One region of the Paenibacillus kribbensis genome, then DNA from elsewhere that is predicted to be linked to it. Evidence: riboswitches for the same ligand, from Rfam matches in the RefSeq annotation. Region 1 holds a riboswitch; each other region holds the start of a gene.
What was found. A riboswitch is a leader RNA that binds a small molecule or an ion and turns the genes downstream of it on or off. The one in region 1 is predicted to bind cyclic di-AMP.
Positions count from the first base shown of each region.

Region 2: linked by a shared signal. The riboswitch ahead of B4V02_RS25080 (resuscitation-promoting factor) and the one ahead of B4V02_RS11610 (3D domain-containing protein) in region 1 are both predicted to bind cyclic di-AMP.
Region 3: linked by a shared signal. The riboswitch ahead of B4V02_RS18665 (hypothetical protein) and the one ahead of B4V02_RS11610 (3D domain-containing protein) in region 1 are both predicted to bind cyclic di-AMP.

Region 1 is NZ_CP020028.1:2,566,209-2,569,486, reverse strand. Features, by position in the region: gene B4V02_RS11615 (polysaccharide deacetylase family protein) at 35-841, shown strand; gene B4V02_RS11610 (3D domain-containing protein) at 1,039-1,704, opposite strand; cyclic di-AMP (ydaO/yuaA leader) riboswitch at 1,712-1,885, opposite strand; gene B4V02_RS11605 (amino acid ABC transporter ATP-binding protein) at 2,155-2,877, opposite strand; gene B4V02_RS11600 (ABC transporter substrate-binding protein/permease) at 2,864-3,278, opposite strand, start outside.
Region 2 is NZ_CP020028.1:5,624,432-5,627,709, reverse strand. Features, by position in the region: gene B4V02_RS25085 (TatD family hydrolase) at 1-552, shown strand, start outside; cyclic di-AMP (ydaO/yuaA leader) riboswitch at 754-955, shown strand; gene B4V02_RS25080 (resuscitation-promoting factor) at 1,230-2,378, shown strand; gene rnmV (ribonuclease M5) at 2,526-3,071, shown strand; gene rsmA (16S rRNA (adenine(1518)-N(6)/adenine(1519)-N(6))-dimethyltransferase RsmA) at 3,079-3,278, shown strand, end outside.
Region 3 is NZ_CP020028.1:4,194,329-4,197,606, forward strand. Features, by position in the region: gene kdpA (potassium-transporting ATPase subunit KdpA) at 1-408, opposite strand, end outside; gene kdpF (K(+)-transporting ATPase subunit F) at 550-627, opposite strand; gene B4V02_RS18665 (hypothetical protein) at 783-1,178, opposite strand; cyclic di-AMP (ydaO/yuaA leader) riboswitch at 1,294-1,466, opposite strand; gene B4V02_RS18670 (glutathione peroxidase) at 1,932-2,417, shown strand; tRNA gene B4V02_RS18675 (tRNA-Leu) at 2,510-2,592, opposite strand; gene B4V02_RS18680 (urease accessory protein UreF) at 2,855-3,278, shown strand, end outside.

The sequences.
Region 1 (3,278 bases):
ACCACGTACCACTGGACGGAAAGGGGGAATACATATGCCGTACAGAGGAGTGTTACCAAGTATGGCACTGTTACTAGCATTTACGAGTTTTCCTGTTCACGCGGATGTGCCTCCCAGCATCGGAGCGCACCATCCCAAGGAAGCGGCAGTTACTTCTTCTGTACATCAAAGTACAGACCGGACAGCTCCTACCTTAGGCATGCTGCGAAAAAAACATGCCGACATTTTTAAAATGTGCGGCCCGCATACCCGCCAAATTGCCTTAACTTTTGATGATGTACCCGATTCCAGGTATACGCCACAGGTTTTGGATGTTTTGCACGCGAACGGCATCAAGGCCACCTTTTTTATCGTAGGTCACCGCGCGGAGAGACATCCGGGTATCATCCGCCGTATTATCCGTGAAGGTCATGCGATAGGGAACCATTCTTATACCCATCCGGATTTCAGGAAGGCTACACCAGAACGCTTTCGCAATCAGATTACGAAAACAGAACGTATTTTACAAGCCAGCGCCGGTTTTCGTCCCAAGCTGATTCGTCCACCATATGGCGAAATCACGGAGCCTCAAATCCAGTGGGCACGTCGCCATGGCTACATGATTGTCAATTGGAATGTAGACTCCCTCGACTGGAAGGGACTAAGTAAAAAACAAATCCAGCGCAATGTGATCCCTGCTACCGGGCCCGGCTCCATTATTTTAATGCACGCAGGCGGAGGCCAAAGCTCCAACCTGCAAGGCACAGTCCAGGCCCTTCCGGGTCTAATTCAGTCCCTGAAGGCCAAGGGCTACAAATTCGTTACAGTTCCCCGGCTGCTCCACACATCGGAACGGAAATAAAGGGGTTGTTTAAGGAGCAAGCACCGAACTAGATTCAACCAAAAAGCTGTCCTGCTAGCAGATGCATTCTGCTAGTCAAGACAGCTTTTTAGGTGTGGGCCTGTTTTAAACCTGATCCCATTTATTAAATTGTACAATCTATGCATTAAGTTTACATAATATATATTATGTTTGTTTACTCTGTGTTCTAGCTAATGTTATTTATCAATAACGTATAATTTCACATTTTGAAAGCCAAAATCGTTCACAAATGATTTGCTGCCAGGAATAAAGATATCAATTCGCTTGCCTGTAATGGCACTGCCCTGATCGCGGGCGACGGCCACAAAAGAATGGTCTGGCAGGCCGGGGTGGGAATACCCTGTAACTAGCACCTTCGTTCCCATCGGAATTACGTTCGGGTCTACCGCAATCGTACCTAGCTTAAGCGGATTGCCGTAGTAGTCTACCGCGCCCCACTTGCCATTTTCATCACCTGCGGCAGAATATGCTGTAGCTTTAACATCAACTACTTTACTGTAATTGAATGTTTTGCCCCATGCTTTAATCGTTGGACCCTCATTTGGTTCTGTCTCCTTAAGAAGCTGTGGCTTCGAATCCGAAGCAGCCTTCACACCTGTGTCACCAGGCACCATAATTTGCAGACCTGCGTATATGTTGCCTGGGGCAATATTCGGGTTTGCCTTCGTCAGTTCGTCTACCGATACTCCATAACGTTGAGCAAGCAAGAAGAAGGTATCGCCCTCTTTGGCGGTATGTAGCGAAGCGGCATTCGCTACTCCGGCTGTTTGTGCCAGCCCTGCAATAGCTGCGGCAAGCACCGCAAATTTCATGGTTTGTCCAATACGTTTCAGATGTTTCAAAAGATATGTACCTCCTCTGTTATGCCTGCGAAGTTAGCTGTCGGATTCGGACTCAGGAGAAGCCCTATGCTTGTGCAATTCACCCCTAGGCAGCTTCCAATCCTATCCGTCTTATGACGAATCGGAATGACTGCCGTTGTTACGTCCCCCGCACTTCCCATAGTTTTGGTCCAAGCATTCGGCGTATATCATGAGCTTTATGCTGGCCCGGCAAGTTTTGGCTTACTGCATAATATCACAATTTTGTAACCTTATCTGCATGAAAATGTTGGGAACCTTGAACATCATACTATATTCATTACAATTTTGTCACTATGAAATCGGTATCTATTACGAAAATATGGGGAAATAGTGACAGAAAAAGAAAAATCCCTCCTGTCAGACATAGGACTGTGGTCAAGACCCTATTGACTGCGGAGGGGTTGCTTTATAACTTAATGAATCAATTCGTTACAATACTTTGGCAAGAAAATCTCGGGTGCGTTCATGGCTTGGCGTACCAAAAACCTGTTCTGGTGTCCCTTGCTCCACGATTTGGCCCTTATCCATAAAGATGATCCGATCCCCTACCTCACGTGCAAAACCCATTTCATGTGTGACAATCACCATCGTCATGCCGCCTTCAGCGAGCTTTTTCATTACATCGAGAACTTCCCCAACCATTTCAGGGTCCAAAGCAGAAGTAGGCTCATCGAACAGCATCACGTGCGGCTGCATCGCCAAAGCGCGTGCAATCGCAATCCGTTGCTTTTGACCGCCGGAAAGCTGGTTCGGATAGGTATTCTTCTTATCCTCAAGCCCAACGGTACGCAGGAGCTCCAACGCAATTTTCTCTGCTTCCTTGTTGGACTGACCTTTAACCTGTATTGGTGCGAGTGTCAGGTTTTGCAGCACTGTTTTATGCGGGAACAGGTTAAAATGCTGAAACACCATGCCCATTTTCTCCCGAGTCGCATTAATGTTATGGCCACGGGCCGTTATCGGCTCGCCCTCAAACAAAATCTCGCCGTCTGTCGGCTGCTCCAGCAGATTCATACAACGCAAAAACGTACTTTTTCCCGAACCACTGGGACCGATGATAACGACAACTTCCCCCTTGGCGATTTCTATATCAATTCCCTTTAAAATTTCGTTTTTGCCGAACGATTTACGCAGTTGCTTAACGGTGATCACTGGCTCTCAACTTCCTTTCCCATAAACCCAGCAGCTTGGACAAGCTGAATGTCATTACAAAATAAATAGCGGCCGCGATTAAGAACGGACTTAATCCTTCGTAGGTAATATTCTTGATGACCTGGGCCTGATACATAATATCCACCATACCTATAGTGGAAATAATGGACGATTCTTTAATAATCGTAATAAATTCATTACCGATTGCAGGCAAAATAGACTTAAAGGCTTGCGGTAAAATAACATGACGCATAGCTTTGCCCCGTCCCATACCGAGCGAGCGGGCAGCTTCCATCTGACCACGGTCTACCGCCTGGATACCTGCACGGAAAATTTCAGCCAAGTATGCCGAGCTATTCAGTGACAACGTAATTATACCGGACTGGAGTGGCGTAAAATTG
Region 2 (3,278 bases), 2.7 Mb from region 1:
GGCGACCTGGAGTGGATTGCATCGTTATGCAGTCACAAAAAAGTTGTAGCCATCGGGGAGATTGGTCTGGATTACTATTGGGATACATCACCGAAGGATGTACAGCACCGGGTACTTCGGAATCAAATTGGTCTGGCTCGGGAGCTGAATATGCCCATTGTTGTCCATAACCGGGATGCGCATGAAGATATTATTAAGATTTTACGCGAGGAAAAAGCGAGCGAGGTTGGCGGAGTCATGCACTCCTTCTCCGGAAGCTGGGAGACAGCTAAAATGGTGCTGGATATGGGCTTTCACCTTTCCTTCGGTGGGCCAATTACGTTCAAAAATGCAAAGCAGCCCAAAGAGGTGCTTGCACAGGTTCCGATGGATCGTCTGCTCATTGAAACGGACGCACCTTATCTGACACCTCATCCATTTCGTGGAAAACGAAATGAGGCTGCACATGTGAGACTGGTGGCAGAGGCTGCCGCCCAAATCAAGGGGATCACAGTGGAGGAATTGGTGTCCATAACGACCCAAAATGCCTTGGAACGATTTGACATCAGATGAGAAAGAGAAGAAACCAACCAAAATAATGAGATAGACGGAGCTAATCATGAATTTGTTGCAGGAAACTCGAGAATATTACAATATTTTAACCGAATATTTTGGAAAATGTACTTGAAACCCGCTTTACAACATGCATAGAAACAGGATATCATCTTTTCAGTGAATTGTTGATTTAATGTAAACTCCAACAAGTCATTTCATGAACCAGTCTCGCTGAGTCCCTTTTACAGGGAACGGGGGAACCGGTATGGCTTACTGCAAGTCCGTCAAGCCATATTTCGATTTCTTTCTGGGTCTTCGGGGTGAATGTGAAGGCGACCGCCATGAGCGGTTGACCCAAGCTAGGGCGACTCTCTACGTCCGAACCCGACAGCTAACCCCGTAAGCGTAAACAAGAGAGAAGCCATCTCGTGCATGATTTTTCCGCATATTCACTACATGCTGGAAGCCACGAAAGAGCTCTCTAGTCTCTTTCTCTGGCTTTTTTTGTTTGTGAATAAAAGAAAATCTGTCATCATACTGTGGTTAAACAGGGGAGGACAGCATGCCGCGAAGACGGGTACATGGTGCAGGACAGTCGCATTACGGGCTTGTCTTGTAGAAAATCTGTTATAGTCACGTCAAATCTCAACTATGTCTTACTCTAGACGGCGGGCTATGTAAGGAGGACGGAGGAAATGGGCATTTTCCAAAAAGAGGAGACCCATGAGTCACGCTCATCCAGCATGTCTTACGTATTACGTTGGAAGAAGGAAAATGTGCGCCAGGCTGCTTTGGTCGCTATTTTTCTAATTGCACTAACGATTATGATTTCAATTCTGGTGTACACTCAATCCAAGAAACAGGTCTTTTTTGTCATCAATGGTAAGGCATCTGCGGTAGAAACCCGGGAATCCAAGCTCCAGGATTTGCTCAATGAGCATTCCATCTCACTGCAGCCGCATGATACGATTTCTATGCCGCTGAACGGAGCCATACAGGATGGGGATCGCGTAATCATCAAACGTGCCAATCAAGTTAAAGTGACCTCAGGCAATGAGACGAAAAAGCTGTACACAACAGAAAATACAGTAGAGGGTGCCATTCGCACTTCGGGCTATAAATTATCGTCAAATGACAAGGTTTACCCTGCGCTCGATGCTTCTGTTTCGTCTAACATGGACATAAAAATCGTCCGCGTGAAGAAACAGCAGGTCGAACAGAAGAAACAGGTGCCTTATCAGGTCATCAAAACGTCCGATCCGAGTCTCTATAAGGGCGATAATCGGGTCCTCCAAAGCGGTAAATCAGGTGTTGTCGTCCAGCACGTTCAGAAGGTATACCATGACGGAAAATTGGTATCCAAGCAGCTGGTCAACAAGGAAGTTGCACAGAAGCGTGTGGATAAGATAATTGCGGTAGGAACGAAGAAAAAACCGGTCGTTCTGGCTGCTTCTGTCAGTCCGGAAGATGCCGTTAAGGCAACTCGGGTGAGTTCGGGCAATGCTGTCCGTAAAGCTGGTGTAGATTTTAAATACAGTAAAGTATTGCAGAACGTATCCATGACGGCGTATTCCTCACAGGAGCCGGGTATTGGTACACGTACGGCTTCCGGTACACGTGTCACGGAAGGACGGACCATCGCTGTCGATCCAAGCATCATTCCAATCGGTTGGTGGGTGTACATTGAAGGGGTGGGCTTCCGCCGTGCGGAGGATACCGGTGGCGCCATTAAAGGCCACAAAATCGATGTGTATTATGAGAGTTTGAGCCGGGCTAACCAATTTGGTCGCAAGCACGGTAAAACCGTATATGTAATCGGACCGGTAAAGCCTGAAATCAACTAAAACGGCTTGTGTATGTTCAGGGCAATGCGATAGTATTAACATCATAGTTATGCCATGCTAAGAAGAGGATATCCTCTTCTTATTTTGTTTTCAAAAGCAGGGAAAGATAAATATAGCATGCTGTGTAGCAGTGGAGGGAAACGTAAAATGATCAAGGAAGTGATCGTGGTCGAGGGTCGGGATGATACAGTGGCTATTCGTCGTGCTGTTGAAGCGGACACAATAGAAACTGGCGGCTCTGCCATTAATAAAATGACGCTGCGCAAAATTGCATTGGCGCAGGAGCGGCGGGGTGTCATTATTTTGACTGATCCCGATCATGCAGGAGAGCGCATCCGCAAAATTATCGCCTCCAAGGTACCCGGCTGCAAGCAGGCCTTTATACCCGAGGCGGAAGCGACGCGTAAAGGAGATATTGGGGTGGAGAATGCTTCACCAGAGGCCATCAGACACGCTCTCGCACGAGTACATACGACGGTGGAAGGAGCCGATCCACTGATTGAGTGGGCGGATTTGATTGACGCCGGACTGATCACCCACCCAAATGCTGCTGCACGCCGTATGGCGCTCGGCAATATACTGGGTATTGGCTATTGCAACGGAAAGCAGCTGCATAAACGGCTCGCTGTATTTCAGATCAGCCGTGAGGAATTCGCCAGTGCGCTGGCGCAAATCGAAAGTGAAGGATTGTGATATCCGTATGACAGGGATTCAAGATATAGCAACACCGCGCCGTACGAAGGAAATTATTCAACGGCACGGTTTTTCGTTCAAAAAGAGTTTGGGACAAAATTTTCTGATTGATCAAAATATTCTGAACAAGATCGTGAGTGCTGCCGGATTGGATGACACCAAGGGTGCACTTGAGATCGGTCCCGGAATTGGTGCTTTGACCGAAAA
Region 3 (3,278 bases), 1.6 Mb from region 1:
CATCGTGACAAACGCCATCTGTGTCAGATACGTAAGTCCGCTTTCTCCGCTATAATGCTGGAGATTCGTATTGGTCATAAAGCTGATTACCGTGTTAAAAGCCAATGACGCTTCCATATTGCCGTTTCCAGCCGGATTCCCGGGAAGCATTCCTTGCAAACGCAGCAGCACATAGCTGATGACCACAAGCACGACATTGGTCGCGAGAAAGCTCATAACATACGTAGTCCAACGCATATTCTCCAGCTTTTTCAAGCCTGCTAGCCTATAAATCAGCTTTTCCGTTCCACCGAAAATTCGATCCGTCCGATTCGGTTCATTTGAGAATACATGATACATATAGGTGCCCACTGGCTTTACCAAGAGCAGCAATATGACAAGCACAATTCCAATTTGCAGCAGCTCCATCGTCTATTCCTCCTTAAAATGCTCCTGCGCATGTGGAACAACAGACCTGACCCAGACCAGCAAGCGAGTGCACACGTTTGCGCCAAACCCGCTACCTGTGATACCGGATCTGCTGTTCCTGCCCGTTTCCTCTTATAGCGATTAAAACTTTTCAGGGTTCAGGAGCGCATAGATTAAATACACCAACACCATAGCCGTGAGCACAAGCACAACAATCATCCTCTTCGCCCTCCCTTAGAGGTCTGCTCATTGCACCAGCGTACAAATAGCAGTATCGCTCCATAACTCACAGCCAGCACGAGCAGCATGTATATATCCATCATGTTCAAGCCCTCCCGTATCAGTCCTCAGATCAATAACTATGTTATAAGCGCTTATCCGTTCAGCAGAAAACCCACCTCTCCGTTCAATGTGTAGATCACATGATCCGCTCCTAATCCCCGATAAATTCCTTGTGGATTACAGCCGTGCGTGATGACATAGATCAAATCCGATGTCAGTGGCCGGCATATTTGCAGGAAACGGCAAGTCAGATTCATACTGTTTTCGAACAAATACACGCTACCAATTTCTTTTTTGGGAAAATTCCATTTTCCCGCTTGCATCGTATTGATGCGCACAATGTGCTCCACACCCATTTTTTTGAGCTGTCGTTCCTCCTGAGCGCTATTGGTGAGTACCGCAAACGCCAGTTTTTTGAACATAAGCAATTTCACAAAACTTCTGCCCGCTTCATTCGGTGCAGTGACGATAATTAACCGACCTTCCATCAGTAGCTCCTCTCCCGGTATAAAAAGACAACAAAAAGAAGCCAAAGGAAAAAGGCTTTCCTCCGGCTTCTTACATATCCATGATAAAATAAACCATGGCTGCACACGGCGGTTTGTTGCCTCTCCCTGTACGCTTACGAGGTTAGCTGTCGGATTTGGACGTGAGAGTCGCCCTATTTCCGGCACTTGGCCGGAAAATTCACCCCATGAGATTACGGCTTCCAAAGCCGTATACATCCCGATTGGTTCCCCCGCTTTTGCAACTGCAAAATTCAGCGATTAGACAATTCGTTGCTGCTTCATTCTTGTTAATTTGAAATTACGTCTTGAATCATACACCCGTGCAAGGAGCACTGTAAAGCTCACCAACGGGGTTATAAATCGTCCTTTTAAGCATAGAAGATCAATAATAACGCTTACAATACGACTATGCTTCTCCCAGCTCCTTTAATCTCGGTTTTTCATACCTTTTCGAAAATGAAAGGCATGTCAATATTGGCGTAAGGAGAGCAGTTTTGTCCTTTTTTTGTAAAAGCGAAAGAAAATGTGCTATATACACCAGATAAACGCCGATTGAACCTGCTTTTACGCTGAGAAACGCCGCAATTCGCTCCATTTGCAGCGCAATTTGCCGTTTTGAACAAAATACGATTTTACAGTATTAAGAAAACTCATTACATCTATTGTAGGCTTGCAACCTTTCATAAAATTGCTTACGATTTAATTGTAGAATATCGAATTAGGAGGGATACCATGACCGTTTATGAATATGGTGCCAAAACCCTGCAAGGAAAAGAAATCCCGTTATCCATATATGAAGGGAAAGTTCTGCTCATCGTGAACACAGCCAGTAAATGCGGGCTAACTCCCCAATATAAAGCGCTACAGGAGCTATACGACCAGTATCATGAGCATGGGCTCGAAATTTTGGGATTTCCCAGCAACCAATTTGCCAAGCAAGAGCCGGGTTCCAGCGAGGAGATTTCGGAGTTTTGCCAGATCAACTACGGAGTTTCCTTTCCGATGTTTGCCAAGACAGATGTCAACGGTGATCAGGCACACCCTTTATTTCGCTACCTTACCCAAACAGCTCCAGGCGTATTAGGCTCCAAAGCGATCAAGTGGAATTTTACGAAATTTTTAATCACACGCGAAGGTAACGTATTTAAGCGCTATGCACCACAAACAACTCCGGATAAGCTGGCAGGAGATATTGAAAAGCTTTTGCAGGAAAAATAAGATTCGATTAAAACAAAAAAGCATCCCTTCACACAAAACGTGTCAGGATGCTTTTTTTATTTTTGCTATTTGTAACCGTATCTTCCATATAATGCGGTCGAGAGGACTCGAACCTCCACGGGCGTACGCCCACTACCCCCTCAAGATAGCGTGTCTGCCATTCCACCACGACCGCAAATCATAATGTTTTGAGGCAACAGATTTATTATACTCCCTTAGCTTATATTTGTAAACCAAAATTTAATAATTATTTATTATGTTATGTTAAATAACATATAAGAGCTATAAAAATATTTAATTTGACATTTTAGCAAAATAAATGTGAATATATATTACATAATACTTTAAGTATTCAAATAAACTCAACTTATATGTTAAATAATATAACACAATATTTCGATTCAAGGAGGCGAACCACCCTGCACAAAGGCAACCGCTTGCTAAATTACGCATTATTGTTGGACCCTTCCCTACCCGTCGGCGGCTTCACCCGTTCTTATGGATTGGAGGAACGATTCCATAACGGACGCTTGACCTGTATGCAAGACCTGGAACATTACATGCGGAATGACTTGTATCCTCAATTCACAACGCTTGACGGTATGGCGATCAAAAGCCTGTATGTCGCCATTCAACAGGAGGATGGTTGGCGTATCGCCCTTATTGATAAGATGCTGCATACCCAACGCTCCTCTCTGCAACACGCGAAAGAGTCACGCCTGTCTGGTCAGCGCCTGATCAAGCTTGCCAAAGCCCTGTATCCTTGGCTTGAATTTGATCAGCTTGAAACAATACTCATTCAGTACAGCGCAATTGGCACACTCGCTACCGTTCATACGTGGATCAACTTTCTCCTTGGAA